One region of the Agrobacterium vaccinii genome, then DNA from elsewhere that is predicted to be linked to it. Evidence: riboswitches for the same ligand, from Rfam matches in the RefSeq annotation. Region 1 holds a riboswitch; each other region holds the start of a gene.
The links. A riboswitch is a leader RNA that binds a small molecule or an ion and turns the genes downstream of it on or off. The one in region 1 is predicted to bind cobalamin.

Region 1 (4,208 bases):
GGTCGAGAACCGCATCCACCTGTTCCTCGTAATTGAGTGTCGAGTTTTCCCCACCCAGCCGTTTTAGCCATCCGCTGCGTTGGTGGTCATCGGCAAACAAGCCATGGATATAAGTGCCAAACACGCGGCCATTCGGTGACATCGCGCCTTCTGTGTGGTTGCCGATTGTGGAAAACGGTCGCTTATCATCCAGTCCACAAGTGACGCCCACATGCATTTCATAGCCGGAGAAGGGGATTTGATCAAAGCTCTGCCCGGTCACGGAGACGAGCCGTTTGTCACCCGTCAGCACGGTATCCACGTCGAGCAAGCCAAGCCCTTCAATCGCGGTGGGAGCACCTTCGATGCCGTCCGGATCAGCCACGCTTTTCCCGAGCATCTGATAGCCGCCGCACAGGCCAAGCACATAGCCTCCACGCCGCACATGTGCTTTGATATCCACGTCGAGCCCGGCATTTTTGAGCGCCGTCAGATCAGCAATGGTGGACTTGGAACCGCACAGCAGCACCAGCGCACAATCTGCCGGGATGACGTCTCCCTGGCGCACGCGGATAAGCTCGACATCCGGCTCGGCATCCAACGGGTCGAGATCATCGAAGTTGGAGATATGCGGCAGGATCGGTACAGCGATCCGAATTTTCGCGTCGCGCTTTCTTTCGCCAGCTCCACTCAACCCTAAAGCATCCTCAGCCGGCAGGCGGCTTGCATCGGCAAAATGCGGCAAGAGGCCAATCGGGTTCCAGCCAGTCTTGTCCGAAATAATCCGCATGCCGTCATCGAACAGGTTTGGATCGCCTCTGAAGCGATTGACGATGAAGCCTTCGATCATCGCCGCATCGTACGTATCCAGAACCGTCTTCGTGCCGACAAGGCTGGCGATCACGCCGCCCCGGTCGATATCGCCGATCAGGATCACAGGCGCATTGGCTGCGCGGGCAAAGCCCATATTCGCGATGTCATTGGCACGGAGATTGACTTCTGAAGCACTGCCCGCGCCCTCCACCAGAACGAGATTGGCCATGGTTTTCAGATGCTCGAAGCTTTCCAGCACGCGTGGCATCAGCCCGGCTTTCATGTGCTGGTAATCAGCGGCTTTGGCATTGCCGATGACCTTGCCCTGCACCACCACCTGCGCGCCCGTTTCGCTCTGGGGTTTGAGCAACACCGGGTTCATGTGGACGGAAAGCGGTACGCCCGCCGCCCGCGCTTGCAACGCTTGCGCCCTGCCGATCTCACCACCATCGGCGGTGACGGCGGCATTGTTGGACATGTTTTGTGGCTTGAACGGCATGACGGACAGACCGCGACGAACAAAAGCGCGCGCCATCCCCGCCACCATCAGCGACTTGCCGACATCGGAGCCGGTGCCTTGAAACATCAAAACGCGCGCTGTCATGGATTAATACTCGATGCCGGACTGCGCTTTGACGCCCGCCTTGAAGTGGTGTTTCACAAGCGTCATCTCCGTCACCATATCGGCGGCGTCGATCAGCAGCTGTTTGGCGTTGCGACCGGTGACGATGACGTGCAAGCCATCGCGGCGGTTCTGCAGGGTTTCGACCACCTCTTCCAGCGGCAAATAATCATAACGCAGTGCGATGTTGAGCTCATCCAGCACTACAAGACCAATGGTTTCATCGGCCATCAGCGTCTTTGCCTCTTCCCACGCCTTGGTCGCAGCAGCGACATCGCGTTTCAGATCCTGAGTGTCCCACGTGAAACCTTCGCCCATGGTACGCCATTCGACGCGATCTCCGAACAGGGCCAACGCCCCCTGCTCGCCGGTGGACCATGCGCCCTTGATAAACTGGACGATGCCGACGCGTCTGCCGGTGCCGAGCATGCGCAGGGCCAGACCGAAAGCTGCGGTGGATTTACCCTTGCCCGGGCCGGTGTTGATCATCAGCAGACCTTTTTCGATGGTCTTTTCCGAGACTTCGGCATCCTGCACCGCCTTGCGGTTGACCATTTTGGCGCGGTGACGCTCGGCCTCGCTGTCGCTGATGTCACGGGTCATTGTGGCTCATCCTTCCGGGTGTCATGCTTTTTCAAAGCGGCGACTATAGCCAAAACGTGTTCCACGGCAATGACACGGCGGCATTGACACAAAAGCACCGCAGGGCATAAGGGTTAAGGACTGACGGTCTTTTTCCGGCAACGGGAAAAGCTAAGAGGGAACACGGTGCCATTCGCGTGTGCGAACCAACCCGTGGCTGCCCCCGCAACTGTAAGCGGTGAGCCCGCGCCGAAAGCCACTGGACGAATGAGTCCGGGAAGGCGGCGCAAGGGTGTCGAAGCCGCAAGCCAGGAGACCTGCCGTTTCAGGAAAAACGTCTGCCGGGCGGGGTGCTCCGGTCAGTCGGTTGTTCGAACGATGGCGTTGCGTTGATCCGCATGCCGTTTTCGATATCCGCACCCCGAGACCATTGCAAAGGCGCGGAAACCATACCCTTGGATATGACATCGACATCATCAAGCCTGAATGAAAAGACGGACCGTGACACCGCGCCCGGCGTCGTGGTTTACGTTTGCCGCAGTTGCCGGTCGGAAGCCGATCCGAACGCGGACCCTCGCCCCGGTGCGACCCTTGCGCAGGCTGCTGTTGCACTCGGTCAGGCTGAAGGTGTCGATGTACGCAGCGTCAACTGCCTTGCCAATTGCAAGCGTGGCTTGAGTGCCGCGGTGCGCAGCGCCGATGGCTGGTCCTACATGTTCGGATCGTTGAGCGAAGACGACGCTGCCGACTTGCTGGTCGGCGCGCGCCTGTTGTCTTCAGCACCCGATGGCCTGATGCCATGGCGCGGACGGCCCGACAGTTTAAAGCGTGGCCTTGTTGCCCGCATTCCCCCTTTGAATTTTACCGAGGAGACATAATGACCACGCTCAACCGCGTTCCCTGCACCATCATCACCGGCTTTCTGGGCGCGGGCAAAACCACGCTTCTGCGCGGCCTTCTGGAAAAGCTCGAGGGCAAGCGGCTGGCCATCATCGTCAACGAGTTTGGCGATGTCGGCATTGATGGCGATATCCTCAAAGGTTGCGGCATTGAAAGCTGCCCGGAAGAAAACATCGTTGAACTAGCCAATGGCTGCATCTGCTGCACGGTGGCGGATGATTTCCAGCCCGCCATCGAGCAGATTCTGAGCCGCGAGCCACGCGTCGAGCATATTCTGATCGAGACCTCGGGTCTCGCTCTGCCGAAGCCACTCGTACAGGCCTTCCAGTGGCCCGCAATCAAAAGCCGGGTGACGGTGGATGCGGTGGTGGCCGTGGCCGATGGTGTCGCGCTTGCCGAAGGCATGGTGTCGCATGATCTGGAAGCGCTGGCCGCTCAGCGCCAAAACGACGAGGCGCTTGATCACGATGATCCGGTCGAAGAGGTCTTTGAAGACCAGATTGCCTGCGCAGACCTCATCGTTCTGACCAAGGGCGATTTGCTGGATGCGGCGGGTCTTGAGCGCGCCAAGGCGCATATCAATGCGCATCTGCCGAAGGCGGCCAAGATTGTCGTGGCGTCCAATGGCGTGGTCGATCCTGCCGTGCTGATCGGTCTTGGCCTTGCGGTGGAAGAGGATATTGAAAACCGCCACACCCATCATGATGAAGAAGAAGATCACGATCACGACGAGTTCGATAGCTTCGTGGTGGAACTGGACGCCGTCACCGATGCCGAGGCCTTGGCCGCGCGTATCTCGGAAACGGCAGCGTCGGAAAACGTGCTCCGCATCAAGGGTTTTGTCGAAGTGTCGGCGAAGCCGATGCGATTGCAGGTGCAGGCGGTCGGCTCGCGCGTCAATCATTACTTCGACCGTCCCTGGGCCGCAGGCGAGGTGCGCCGCAGCCGTTTGGTCGTTATCGGTGAGAAAGGTCTCGACCGCGCGAAAATCGAGCGGATGCTGGCTGCCTGATCCATGCACATCCTCGCCACCACATCCTCGTCTCTGGACGACCTGATCGAGCCGGTTGATCTCAATCAGGGTCAGGCGGATGTGGTAGTGCTGTCTTTTTCGGCCAGCGATCTGGGCGGGCTGGAGCGCGGATGGCAACGCAGCACGGATGGTTCAGTGTCCTTTGTGTCCGCCAACCTCTCCGAACTTCGCCATCCCATGTCGGTCGATCTGTGGATCGAAAAGACGGCGGAATACGCCAAGCTGATCCTTATCCGGATTCTCGGCGGCGCCGATCGTTGGCGTTATGGCGTGGACGAG
Region 2 (4,208 bases), on a different replicon from region 1:
CCGGGTCTACGATGAAGACGGCGAGATGATCGACGAGCACGGTGCCGAATTTGCGAATGACAAAAATGCGTGTGTAGAGGCGATGAAGACTGCGCGAGAACTGGCCGCGGACAGAATGATCAACAGTGACGACCTAAACGAAATCTATTTTGAAATTGCGCGCTCGGATAGGTCTTTAATGGACAGGATACCGTTGAATTCAGTGTCCAGAGGTGTGATTGCTGAAGACGCGTAACGCGCTCCCGCTCGACCCATTCAGCCTCTCACCTTTATCCAACTCGGACAGATTGTTGTGGACACCTGCTCGAGAGCGCCTACGATCTTAGCTTCTTTACGAGAATGACCAGGGATAAAAAGAAACAAGCGGAATTTGTCAGGATGATAGGCCATTCGGTGCGCATCACCCCGAATGCGGTCCAGAGCGCAAATCCTGTAACCGTGAGACAGTACATTCCTGTTGAGATTGCCTTCGTATCGTCGGTCCTGACAACCTTGTAGACCTGTGGAACGAAGCTTGACACAGAACACATTGAGGCGAGGTATCCGACCAAAAGAGCAGTATCCAATGAAGGTTTCCTTCGTCACGATGTTGCTATTATGAGGGGACAGCAGGCAGCCTCTCATGCTGATTTTCGATACTATCGACCATTGTTGCTTTGGCGAACGACTAACTTGTTTCTTTGCCCTTTCGGCTGGCCATTATTTCCAAGCCATCAGGTGATGCCCGGGTTTGCATCATAAGCTCGTATTCTCGGACAGCTTGCAGCCAGTGTTCATGATCGCTTCCGTTTATTCGCCCGTTTTCTTCCCAGAGTGCATATGCGCGAGCGCTGACCCAGATATCCCGTTTCTCGTTCATTTGTGCTGCTTGCGTTCCTTTGTTGATATTCGAGCTGGATTGGCAGGCCTCTCAACTGTTTAGCGTCAACAATGTTCCTGAGGCTTGAAGGAACGATTTTCGTTTTTTGCAGCGCTTAGCGAGGATAGCATCAGTCAACGGACGAGGGAGCAAATCACATGATTTGCTGGTCTCTTGGATGTCGAAAGGATTGATCGTTGTTCTTAGGTTGATCCGCACGATCAACCGATTGCGATAGTCAGTCCCGCAAATCTTGCAAGCTGATTGTCATCATCTCCACCGGGTGACCAATTGTCTCTATCCATGCACCAATTGCGGCATGGCACCGCTTCCGCGTCATGTGGCGACAGCGAAGCTGCGCGCACTCGGTGCAGGGGCGGAAATTATCCGCAGAAAGTTAGCGGCTTGATGCTCATCAATGACCTCTCCCTGGAATGGCTGAATGATGAAGCACAGTCCGCCGTCCGAGCTGAAGCGAGGACCTTCTGCCTGCGGATGATCAAGAACGTCTACGGGATCGACTACACTCCCGCCTGGCATTCTGACCTAGATTCGCTGTTGTCGGCGCAGCCGGACAACTGGTTCTCCCGCGAAAGGCAAGGCAGTTTTCTCGTTGTCCGGGACGGAGATGGACACATCATTGCGGCCGGAGGTCTCTACGCGATCGAGAACAAACCTTCCACGAAGGAGCGCCTACGACATCGCTATAGCGACGGCGAAAAGGTATGTCAGATTGTCCGCGTGTACCTTGATTCTAGCGTCCGTCGTAAAGGGCTTGGCACAAAGATTGTGGCGGCCCTGGAGAGCCGGGCATCCGAGTTTAAGTACACCTCGTCCTATCTCCATGCCGATGCTCAGACACCGGAAACACTCGGGTTCTGGAAAAGCCAGGGCTATGGCGCATTCGGCCAATTCTCCTATCCGTCCAACCGTGGAACCGAGACGAGCGTCGATTTCGACAAGCCGTTGCGCTCCGAACGTTGACGAAACGCAAAATCGAGGCTTGATATACGGCTTGTATGCGGCCATTAAAAGCTGAACTTTCAAGCTGTCTGATGAGACTGTTATCCACAGGCTGGTGTGGATGAGGACGTAATTTTCTAACCGCCACCCTCCTAAGAGTTGACGCGACTATCTCCTCATATACTATATCTAGTGTTCGAGGTTCTTCCGATTCGCGTCGGGAGCTAAGACGGGAATACGGTGCGTGATGTCCTTTCTGGACGGAGCAATGCCGGAGCTGCCCCCGCAACTGTAAGCGGCGAGCATCCTCTCAATAGCCACTGGCGCCGGAAGGTTTCGGGAAGGCGAGATGGATGTGACGACCCGTGAGCCAGGAGACCTGCCTCAAACGAATACGTCCACGGGCGGGGTGTCCGAAGGTCGCGAGTCATGTGCGGGATGATCCTGCGCGTGCCGCTTCCCCTGAGCTCCGCATCAACCACTTCGGGGTGAAGTCAATGTCGCATCATTCTAGTCAGTATCCGCGTGAATAGCGGGCCGTAACGCCCGTAGTCGCTTTCGGCTGCCATCCATCCCTGAACTTCCGCATGGGCGTTTCCAACGCCTTATTGATATCGCACGCCTATACAAATTTCACGAGGATCATCATGACCGTTACCGTCTACAGCAAGCCTGCCTGCGTACAGTGCACAGCAACTACCCGCGCTCTTGACCGACAGGGCATCGACTACACCATCGTTGATGTCTCCGAAGACACCAGCGCCTACGACCTGGTTCAAGGGCTTGGGTACCGACAGGTTCCCGTCGTCGTCGCTGGCGAGACCCATTGGGCGGGCTTTCGCCCGGATATGATCAGCACGCTTGCGGCCTGAGCCAGAGCAATGGGTCAGATCGTCTATTTCTCCAGCCGGTCGGAAAACACCCATCGTTTTGTCGGACGACTGGGGATAAGTGCGCGGCGCATTCCCCTCAGTCTTTCCGAGAGCATTCAGGTCGAAGCGCCCTACGTTCTGATCCTTCCCACCTACAGCGGCGAAGGTGGAAAAGGGGCCGTTCCAAAACAGGTAATCCGCTTCCTCAACGATGCGGACAACCGGAAAAACATTCGTGGCGTGATTGCCGCGGGCAACAGCAATTTCGGGGCGACCTACGGGATCGCCGGCGATGTCATCTCCCAGAAATGTCAGGTGCCGTACCTCTACAGGTTCGAGCTTCTAGGCACGGATGAAGACGTCGCGAACGTCAAACACGGATTGGAACGATTTTGGACGCGACCACAATTGAAAAGCCTTTGAAAACATCGGAATCCGAACTGGACTTCCATGCTCTCAACGCAATGCTGAATCTGTACGACGAGCATGGCAAAATCCAGCTTGACAAGGACCGGCTGGCGGCCAAGCAGTACTTCCTTCAGCACGTCAACCAAAACACGGTGTTCTTCCATAACCTGCGGGAAAAGCTCGATTATCTCGTGACTGAGGGTTATTACGAACGTGAGGTTCTGGACCAATATTCGTTCAATTTCGTGCGTGATCTATTCGATCATGCGTTTTCCAAGAAATTCCGTTTCCCAACATTTCTTGGCGCGTTTAAATATTATACCAGCTACACATTGAAGACCTTTGACGGGAAACGGTATCTCGAACGCTACGAAGACCGCATCTGCATGGTGGCGCTGGCGCTGGCGCAAGGCAACGAAGAACTTGCCAGAGACATGGTCGATGAGATCATCGCCGGCCGCTTCCAGCCCGCGACGCCTACATTCCTCAATGCAGGAAAAAAACAACGTGGCGAACTTGTTTCCTGCTTTCTGCTGCGCATGGAAGACAATATGGAATCCATCGCACGCGGCATCAATTCAACGCTGCAGCTTTCCAAGCGTGGCGGCGGCGTTGCCTTGTCACTGACGAACATTCGCGAGGCTGGCGCCCCGATCAAGCAGATCGAGAACCAGTCATCGGGCATCATTCCTGTGATGAAGCTGCTTGAGGACAGCTTTTCCTACGCCAACCAGCTTGGTGCGCGCCAAGGCGCAGGTGCCGTCTATCTTAACGCCCATCACCCCGACATCATGCGTTTTCTCGACACCAAGCGCGAGAATGCTGACGAGAAGATCAGGATCAAGACCCTGTCACTCGGCGTCGTGGTGCCTGACATCACCTTCGAACTGGCGAAGAACAACGAGGACATGTACCTGTTTTCGCCATACGATATCGAGCGCGTCTATGGCATTCCCTTCACCGAGATATCCGTGACGGAAAAATACCGGGAGATGGTCGCGGATGCGAGGATCAAGAAAAAGAAGATAAAGGCCCGTGACTTCTTCCAGGTGATTGCCGAGATACAGTTCGAGAGCGGCTATCCCTACATCATGTTCGAAGACACG
Region 3 (4,208 bases), 300 kb from region 1:
GCAGCAGCGGGCAGCAAACGTGTGTGGCGTATACCGACGATCATGCGCGCCGCATGCGGGATGACCAGCCCGATAAAGCCGATGGAGCCGACGATGCTGACCATGACGGCGGTCATCAATGCGGATATTCCGGCCAGGACCACGTAAACGCGACGAACCGGAATGCCAAGCGATGCCGCAGATTGGGAACCGAATGTGAAAGCATCCAGTGCCCGCGCATGCCACAGACATGTGGCAAAACCGGCAATAGCAACCGGCAGGGCCAATGACACATCAGTCCAGCGAACGCCGGAGAGATTTCCGAGCAACCAGAACATGATTCCACGCGCCTGCTCTGCGTTCGCCGCTTTCGTGACGATGAAGGACGTCAAGGCATTGAAAAGCTGTGAGCCTGCGACGCCAGCCAGAATGATCGCACTGTTTCCCCGACCGGCCCGCATTGCCAGAAGGCTGACAAGGGTGAAAGCAAGAAGCGCACCCAAAAATGCACCCAGCGGCATGGTGAGCAGACCCGCGCCAAAACCCATAATGGCGACGCCGACAGCGCCCATCGAGGCGCCTGCCGAAATGCCGAGAATATAGGGGTCCGCCAGGGGATTCCGCAAAAGCGACTGAAGCACGACGCCCGAGACGGCAAGCGCTGCACCACAACAGGCGGCGACAACCGCCCTGCTGAGACGATAGTTCCAGATCACACCCTCATCGATGGCATCCAGCGGATAGCCCGCGTGGAACAGCCGGTTGGCAACAGTCTTGGCGACGACATCCATGGGAATGGATGTCTCGCCGATGGCCGCTCCAAGCCAGAGCGCCAGAAGCAGACACCCAACCGCGATCAGCGCGGCACGGGTGAAGATGAAAAAACCACCCATGCTTACTTGGCAAGTCCGAGCTGGACGACAGCATCGGCCAGAACTTCGATACCCTCGATGGTGCGGATCGTCGGATTCATGGCTTGGGCGTCCATTTCAACCACATGACCCTGTTTGACCGCTGGCATGAGGCTCGTCACCGGGTCCTCTTTCAGGAACTTCTCTTTCACCGCAACATCATCAGCGGGGAAGCGCCTACGATCCATCTTGCCTGCCACGATCAGCGTCGGCTGCGACTTGGCGATGGTTTCCCAGCCAACCGTCGGCCACTCCTCTTCGCTATCGATGACTTTCTTGATGCCCAGCGCCGACATGATGTAACCCGGCGCACCGTTTTTACCGGCGACATAGGGGTCGATATCCAGCTCTGCACTGGAGAACCAGAACACGGCTGAGAGCTTGCCATCCGCAGAAGCAATCTTCTTGCGGGCCGCCGCCTCGCGGGCCTTCAGGTCTGCGACCAGTGCTTCACCCTTGTCCTGAACATTGAAAATCTGCGCCAGTTCGGTCACTTCCTGATAGATCAGGTCCATGGTGAACACGCTGTGGCGAATACCGTCTCCGCCACCGGAATTATCCTTGCCAACGCAATCGGCTGGCGATGTGTAGACGGGAATTTTCAGCTCTTCGAACTGCTCGGGCTTGGCAACGATGCCTTCGGGGCCGACATGCCATTGAAACTGTGCCGTCACCAGATCCGGCTTGACGGCCAGAACACTCTCGAAGCTCGGATCGTTATCGGCGAGACGCTTGACCTTGGCATTGGCCTCTTCGTACCCTTTGAGAACCGGTCCGATCCAGACCGCAGTGCCGACGACCTTGTCGGACAGGCCGAGCAAATACAGGATTTCCGTGGTGCTCTGCCCAAGCGACGCCGTACGCTGAGGTGCCTGCGTGAAGGTCACATCCCGCCCGCAATTCTTAAGCGTCAGCGGATATTGCGTTTCGGCAGCGAAGGATGGCGTGGCCATCGTGGCTGCAACCGTTGCGAAGGCGGCAGCGTAGAGTGTGTGTCTGAGATGGAATGTCATGTCCGATAGTCCCCGATCGTCATTGGCGGCCAGAAGGCGCGACCCTGTGAGTATGATAGATCTTCAGCCCGCGCGTGCACGCATGGGGACAATCTGAAACCGGGACATGGCAGATGGAATAAGGCGCTGGGCGCTCGATGCAATCACGACGTCTCCTGTTCCGGGCATCCCCGCCCGTGACCTTGGAATGAAGTTTAGACGGCAGGTCTCCTGGCTCACGAATTTGCGTCTTCACCCACCTTCCCGCGATGTTGCATCGCAGTGGCTTGACGCTTCGAAAAGCGTCAAAGGGTTGGACAATTCGCTCACAGTTGCGGGGGCAGCCACGGCATCGGACACAACACGTCCTCACCGTATTCCCTATTATTCCTCACGATTGCTCGCTTGGAACCGTCACAACCAGATAGACTCATTCAGCACATGCCGTCAAGTAGAGCTTTTGTAATGTTATTACATTTCAATACAAGTGCTTTGTGTATGACCATAAAAAATGGCCGAGAGCATTGTCTCGGCCATTTCCAAACTGCGGCATCCATCTACTACGACGTCGAACCCGTTACATCGGTGGAACGACACCATTGGTGCCGACCACCACCCGGCCACTTGATAGGGCGCCATCCGTGGCCTTTTCGGACGGCACGAACACCGTCGCACCGGCCTTGATGTCGGCAACGGTCGCAGGCGCGAAGGTAACGACCGGTGTGCCATCCGGTATCGAAATCTTCTTTTCCTTACCCTTATAGGCAACCGTCAAGGTACGACCATCGACCGATTTGACGGCGTCGGCAACGGTCGCGTTGGTCATGGTGCTGCTCGGCTTCAAATCCCAGGCATAACTGCCTTCGCCGGTGCCTTTCATGGCTGCGGGGAAAATCAGCACTTCGAGTGCGCCGTCTCCGCCACTTGCTGTAGGCAGGGAAGCGATGCCGACGTAATCGCCCGGCTTGATATCATCGACGGATGCCTTGGCGACGCTTGAAACCTGCCAGCCGTCTTTGAGCATGATCTTGGCATTGGCACCCTCACGGGTTTTGACCGACAAAGTCGTGCCATCGAGGCCTTCGACTGTGCCGCGCACGCGCACCGCATCGGCGGCCTGTGCCGCGAGGCAGGTTGCGATGGTCAGCACGGTGCTCGTAATCGCTATCGTACAAGTCTTGGAAAAGGATCGCATCTTGGTTTCCTTCGGGAGCCCAGTCGTCTCAAACCGCCGGTGGGCATGGGCGAAATCCACCAGTGTCGTCTTGAGACAGCCCGAAGAATCACGTGCTCGATCCAGGTGTCAAAAACAATCAAAGCCGCCAAACAAGGTTGGCGGCTTCGTTAGGGCACATCAGGGCAACGTGTAGGCGATCACGTAGTCACCGGGTTTGGTGCCGACCGAGCCGTGACCACCCGCCACCATCACCACATACTGCTTGCCGTCATCCATGGCATAGGTCATCGGCGTTGCCTGACCGCCTGCAGGAAGACGTGCTTCCCATAGTTGCTTGCCAGAGGTGAGATCGTAAGCACGCAGATAGTTGTCGACAGCGGCACCCAGGAACGCCACCCCACCCTTTGTGATCATCGGGCCGCCGATACCGGGAACGCCGACCTTGAAGGGCAGTGGCAGCGGCGTCATGTCATAGACGGTGCCGTTCTTGTGCTTGTAGGCGACATCGCCGGTGCGCAGATCGGCGCCTGCGACATAACCCCATGGTGGCGCCTGACAGGGAACGCCGAGCGGTCCGAGGAAAGGTCCCATCAGCACGCCATAGGGCGCGCCATCGTTACGGTTCAGCCCCTGTTCGCTGCCCTTTTCATCCTGTCCCTTCGGCGGAACCTGCGCGCGGGGAACGAGCTGCGATGTGAAAGCCAGATAGGTCGGCATGCCGAACATGACCTGACGCTCCGGATCGACAGCGACGCTACCCCAGTTGAAGGTACCGAAGTTGCCGGGATAGATGAGCGAACCGTTCACCGATGGCGGTGTGTAGCGGCCCTCATAGTTCAGCTGATGAAACTTGATGCGGCAGGCCAGCTGATCGAACATGGAGACGCCCCACATGTTCTTTTCCTGAAGCATATCAGGCTTGAAAGACAGGGCGGATGTCGGCTGTGTCGGCGCGCTGAAATCCTCGGGGATGGCGCCACCCGGTGCCTTTTCTTCGGTCACAGCAAGGATCGGGTCGCCGGTGCGGCGATCCAGAACGTAAATATCACCCTGCTTGGTTGGACCGACCAGCGCCGGAACCTTCTGCCCATCCTTCTTGGTTATATCCAGAAGAACCGGCTGTGCGGGAACATCCATGTCCCAAAGGTC
Region 4 (4,208 bases), 920 kb from region 1:
TCCATGCGCTGGTCATTCCCGGCGGGCTGGCCTGGGAAAAGGGCGCCGCACCGGATTTTACCGATCTCGTCCACCGCTTTCGCACCCAGCACCGCGTGGTCGCCGGCATTTGCGCCGCGGCAAGCGCGCTGGCGGGAACCGGCGTGTTGAACCATGTGGCCCATACCGGCAATTCCCTGGAATCGCACGGCAAATACGAGACCTATCAGGGCGTGGAGCACTACCGCGACCAGCCGCAGGCCGTCAGCGACGAAGGCATCGTCACTGCACCCGGCAGCGCCCCGGTGACTTTTGCCGCCGAAGTGCTAAAGGCGCTCGATCTGTGGGGACCGGAGGCAGAAGCCGAAATCGCGGTGTTTTCAGCGGAGCATCGGTGAGATCAGCGCTGATCGAGAACGCGGCAGGCGCGGGCTGCGCCCTCCCTCGCATTTCCGGCCATCGCGCGTCTGACATCACGGCTGTTGATGTGCAGGCTGCGGTCGAATGGCAACGCAAGTCGCGCGATCTTGGCGGTGGCGGCGGTGAAGAATGCCTCGCTGTTTTCGGCAAAGAATGCGAGGCAGGCCTCCCTGCCCGGTTCTTCTGCCAGAAGCGCCCTGAAGGCCAGGCGATGCATGGCGCAAGGTGCGCCATGACCGGGGATGGAAAAACGCACGGCGTCGAGCTCGTCACTCCATTCCGCTGCGTTTTCCATCTTATCGGGCAACGTCGAAGCGCTTGAGGAACAGGCCGCTCAGCGAGCCGAGGATAAGCCAGAACACGAAGCTCGTTACCGTTGCCAGCACCATGAAACGGCGTTCCAGCGGCAACGGGGCCAGTGCATGTTCACCCTCTGGCGGCAGTGGCGCGCCGACGACGTGCGGTGCGACGATGAGCACCACAGCAAGAAGGATGGCCCATGGTTCGTTGCGTTTGAAGGCAAGCAGCGCAATGCCGCCAGCCGTTGCCGCAACGGTCGCGACCCACCAGATTTGCCGTGCTTCGAGAGCAGCAGCTGGGCTTCCCGGCAATTCCGGTGGCAGGCCGATCATGGGTGCCAGCATGACGGCGGCAAAACCGGCAAGGCCCCAGAACAGGCCTTCACGCCAGCCGCCCTGCGTGCTGCGCAGCGAGATAAGGGCTGTCAGTACCAGCGCGTAACCGATAGCCGTCAGCACATTGGCGGCAAGGGTATAGGCGTTGCGCTCGAAGCCATCGGCGGGTGCCCATGCCTCGGTATCGTGGTGATGGTCGGCAGGTGTTGCCGCATCGTGGGCGTGAGCGGGGGCTGCTTCGCCACCCGCGCTTTCGAATGTTTCCGCCTGGAGAATGAGCGGCGTGGTGCCGATGGCCTGCAGGGCGCTGACGGCCAGACCGGCAATCAGCCCCACCAGAACGGCGGTAAAGACGATATTACGGAAAAATGGCATTGATCTCTCTCCCTTCAATGGCAAGGGAAAGCGTTGGCATGACGCGTGTCATGCGCGGCATTGTGCACGGCTTCGACATGCGAAAAACCGACAAAGCCGACGATGAACAGGCCGAGTGCGGCTGCCGTCAATGATTGCGCGATTTTCGATGTTTTGGTTGAGACGGCTGAGGCCGTATTCTGCTGGATAGACATGGTGACCCTTTCCTGTGCGGGTGGGCGTATTCTGATCAAACGCCACACGACCGCATTCAACATTCACCACGGGGAAAAGAGACACAGGGTCCTAAGGCCTGAAACATCAGACCTCGTAACCGTGCTGTTCCGGACACCCCGCCGGTTTGGACGACACTTCACGTGATGGCAGGTCTCCTGGCTTGCGGGTCGTAACCTTGAAAACACCTTCCCAATCCTTTTGTATCCGCATCGTATTTTACGAAATCGAAGACGATTTCGCGTCGATGCGCCAGATCAGTGGCTTTTCGTTCTCAGGCTATCCGCTCACAGTTGCGGGGGCAGCCACGAATCAAAGCTTGGCGCTTCTATCGTGTTCCCTTTTCACTTTTCGGGCGAACCCGGAAAGACCATCACACGTCTGTTATCCGGCGGAAGTTTCGCCGAGTCAATGGCCATCACGGGGAAGGCAGCGCCTTGAGGTACGCCGCGATCGCATTGCGGTCTTCGGCGGGAATGCGGGCCATGTTCTGCTGCACCTTGACCATGGAGCCGCCAGCGCTGTCGAAATCCGGTGTAAAGCCAGTCTCGAGGTAGTTGGCGATATCGGCCTGTGTCCATGAACCGATCGTAGCGGATTCGGGACGGATGTCGGGTATCTTGCCCTCGCCCTCCGGGTTCGGTCCGCCTGCCAGCCACTGCCCCTTGAGGAAGCCACCCAGCGCATCGCGTGGTGTGTGACATTCGCCGCAATGGCCGAGGCCTTCGACGAGATATTGTCCGCGCACGACATCCGCACTCGCATTGGCCAGTTCGACACGCGGTTGGCCCTTGTCGAAATACAGGAACTTCCAGCCGCCCAGCGACAGACGAATGTTGAAGGGAAACGGCAGATCGTGGCCCGGCGCATCATTGGTGCTGGCGGGCAGTGTTTTCAGATAGGCGAAGAGGTCGTTGACATCCTGCGGCGTCATCCGCGCATAGGAATTATAGGGGAAGGACGGGTAGAGGTGCTCTCCCTGCTTGCCGACGCCGCGCGTCATGGCATCGCCGAATTCTGCGACAGTCCATGCGCCGATACCATGCTGCGGATCGGGCGAGATATTGGGCATATGGAAGGTGCCGAAAGGGCTGGGCAGCGCCTGCCCGCCGGAGAGCGTCTTGAGCGCATCACCCGTGGCATCGGGTGCCGCGTGGCAACTGGCGCAACCGCCTGCCCAGAACAGGGTTTCGCCATTGGCAAGGTTCGGTTCGCCTAAATTGGCCCAGTGGCTCGGCGCCTGACGTTGAGGCGCGGTCACCCACATGAAAACACCGAGCCCCGCCGCGCCCGCAATAACGGCACCGCCTGCCAGCCTGGCCCAGATGGAAGCCATCGCCTTCTCCGCCTATTGTAAAATCAATGATGAAAAAGTCCGCCGGATGACCGGCGGACCTGGCTTTTCAGTTATTACTTCTTGAGGCGATACGTCTGGTGACAGCTGCTGCAATCTGCACCCAGCGTCTTCAGGGCGGCACCGACGCTGGCCTGGTCCGTCGGCAACTGTGCCAGAGCCGCGTCCGCATCCGTGCCGAGCTTCTCGGACTTCGACTTGAAGTCTGCGAAGTTCTGCCAGATGGCAGGCGCCGCAGCACCGCCTTCGGAACCGGCAGGGAACTGGTCCGGGAACGCCTTGGCGTTGGTGCTGATGGTGGTGACGGCGGTCTTGACGGCGGCTGCGTCGTAAGGCTTTTCACCCTTGGCGATGGCGCCCAGCGCGCCCATGGCGCCGCCGATACCCTTCATCAGGCCTTCGCGCTTTTCGACCTCGCCGGCTGCGGAAACCGCACCGGCGCAAAGACAGCCTATCAGTATGGATGCGGCAATGGTTTTAAGCTTCATCGTCTCTCTCCTGAGGTCCGCCGCAGCGGGGTGATGCTATGAAATGGTCTAAAATGTCAGAACGTGGAACAGCCGCACAGATACGCTCAACATTGGCCACGAGCGAAACAGAAGATGCCTGTTTCACATGGCAAAAAGAAGTCACATTCCGGTGAATTTTTCAAGCATTATCAGTCCCATATCACCTGACGGCAACGGCCTCCCAAATCGTGAAACCGGCGATGATGACCAGCAGCAAGCCCGCAGCGCGACTGTGGCGCGGCGCGGGCTTCTGGACAAACTGGCGTTAGCTTCTGGACGCCAAAACACAAGGGAGACGATCAAATGTCGTCGTCGGTGTCTCCGCTATCAATAAATTGATATCTCCAGTCGCCCGGTCCAAGATCATACAGCGATGCGAATGGTGTATCCAACCGATTAGATATGTCGCGCCCTTGAACTGTTATATGCAGCGTTATAGGCGACTGGACATCCACATCACAAAACATCGTTCTTGCTAGAAGTGCCGTGGCTTCTTCCTTCGTCGTATGAAGGAGATCGCAGATAAAGCGAACACAGACTTCCGTGTCCCCCTCAACGCTGTCTGCGTCCGTGGCTGTAACTATGGACACTTCAAATGGCACGTATCACTCTCCAGTATGCTCGTGGCTTTGAATTAGCGCCTTGACCTCTTCCTGAGAGATGGGGCGGAATATGCGGAGCATCTTCCTTCGATACCACTCGGGTCCAGATGTCCGACTATCC

Region 2: it holds a riboswitch for cobalamin, as region 1 does, so the genes downstream of both, nrdH (glutaredoxin-like protein NrdH) here and HRR99_RS14355 (DUF1636 family protein) in region 1, are expected to answer to the same signal.
Region 3: it holds a riboswitch for cobalamin, as region 1 does, so the genes downstream of both, HRR99_RS13090 (ABC transporter substrate-binding protein) here and HRR99_RS14355 (DUF1636 family protein) in region 1, are expected to answer to the same signal.
Region 4: it holds a riboswitch for cobalamin, as region 1 does, so the genes downstream of both, HRR99_RS03740 (CbtB domain-containing protein) here and HRR99_RS14355 (DUF1636 family protein) in region 1, are expected to answer to the same signal.

The regions. Positions count from the first base shown of each region.
Region 1 covers NZ_CP054150.1:2,957,886-2,962,093, reverse strand. Annotated here, with positions in the region: gene HRR99_RS14365 (cobyric acid synthase) at 1-1,396, opposite strand, end outside; gene cobO (cob(I)yrinic acid a,c-diamide adenosyltransferase) at 1,400-2,017, opposite strand; cobalamin riboswitch at 2,125-2,335, shown strand; gene HRR99_RS14355 (DUF1636 family protein) at 2,458-2,874, shown strand; gene cobW (cobalamin biosynthesis protein CobW) at 2,871-3,908, shown strand; gene cobN (cobaltochelatase subunit CobN) at 3,912-4,208, shown strand, end outside.
Region 2 covers NZ_CP054152.1:61,543-65,750, reverse strand. Annotated here, with positions in the region: gene HRR99_RS22570 (DUF6894 family protein) at 26-235, shown strand; gene HRR99_RS22565 (SemiSWEET family sugar transporter) at 315-530, opposite strand; gene HRR99_RS23315 (DUF2934 domain-containing protein) at 668-859, opposite strand; partial or broken gene HRR99_RS22560 (methionine synthase) at 1,155-1,268, shown strand; gene HRR99_RS22555 (GNAT family N-acetyltransferase) at 1,268-1,843, shown strand; cobalamin riboswitch at 2,005-2,223, shown strand; gene nrdH (glutaredoxin-like protein NrdH) at 2,470-2,694, shown strand; gene nrdI (class Ib ribonucleoside-diphosphate reductase assembly flavoprotein NrdI) at 2,704-3,117, shown strand; gene nrdE (class 1b ribonucleoside-diphosphate reductase subunit alpha) at 3,159-4,208, shown strand, end outside.
Region 3 covers NZ_CP054150.1:2,659,007-2,663,214, forward strand. Annotated here, with positions in the region: gene HRR99_RS13085 (FecCD family ABC transporter permease) at 1-872, opposite strand, end outside; gene HRR99_RS13090 (ABC transporter substrate-binding protein) at 875-1,903, opposite strand; cobalamin riboswitch at 2,087-2,313, opposite strand; gene HRR99_RS13095 (hypothetical protein) at 2,460-3,077, opposite strand; gene HRR99_RS13100 (glucose/quinate/shikimate family membrane-bound PQQ-dependent dehydrogenase) at 3,237-4,208, opposite strand, start outside.
Region 4 covers NZ_CP054150.1:741,567-745,774, reverse strand. Annotated here, with positions in the region: gene HRR99_RS03755 (type 1 glutamine amidotransferase family protein) at 1-377, shown strand, start outside; gene HRR99_RS03750 (hypothetical protein) at 380-694, opposite strand; gene HRR99_RS03745 (CbtA family protein) at 696-1,409, opposite strand; gene HRR99_RS03740 (CbtB domain-containing protein) at 1,424-1,603, opposite strand; cobalamin riboswitch at 1,754-2,012, opposite strand; gene HRR99_RS03735 (cytochrome c) at 2,041-2,958, opposite strand; gene HRR99_RS03730 (c-type cytochrome) at 3,033-3,464, opposite strand; gene HRR99_RS03725 (hypothetical protein) at 4,091-4,208, opposite strand, start outside.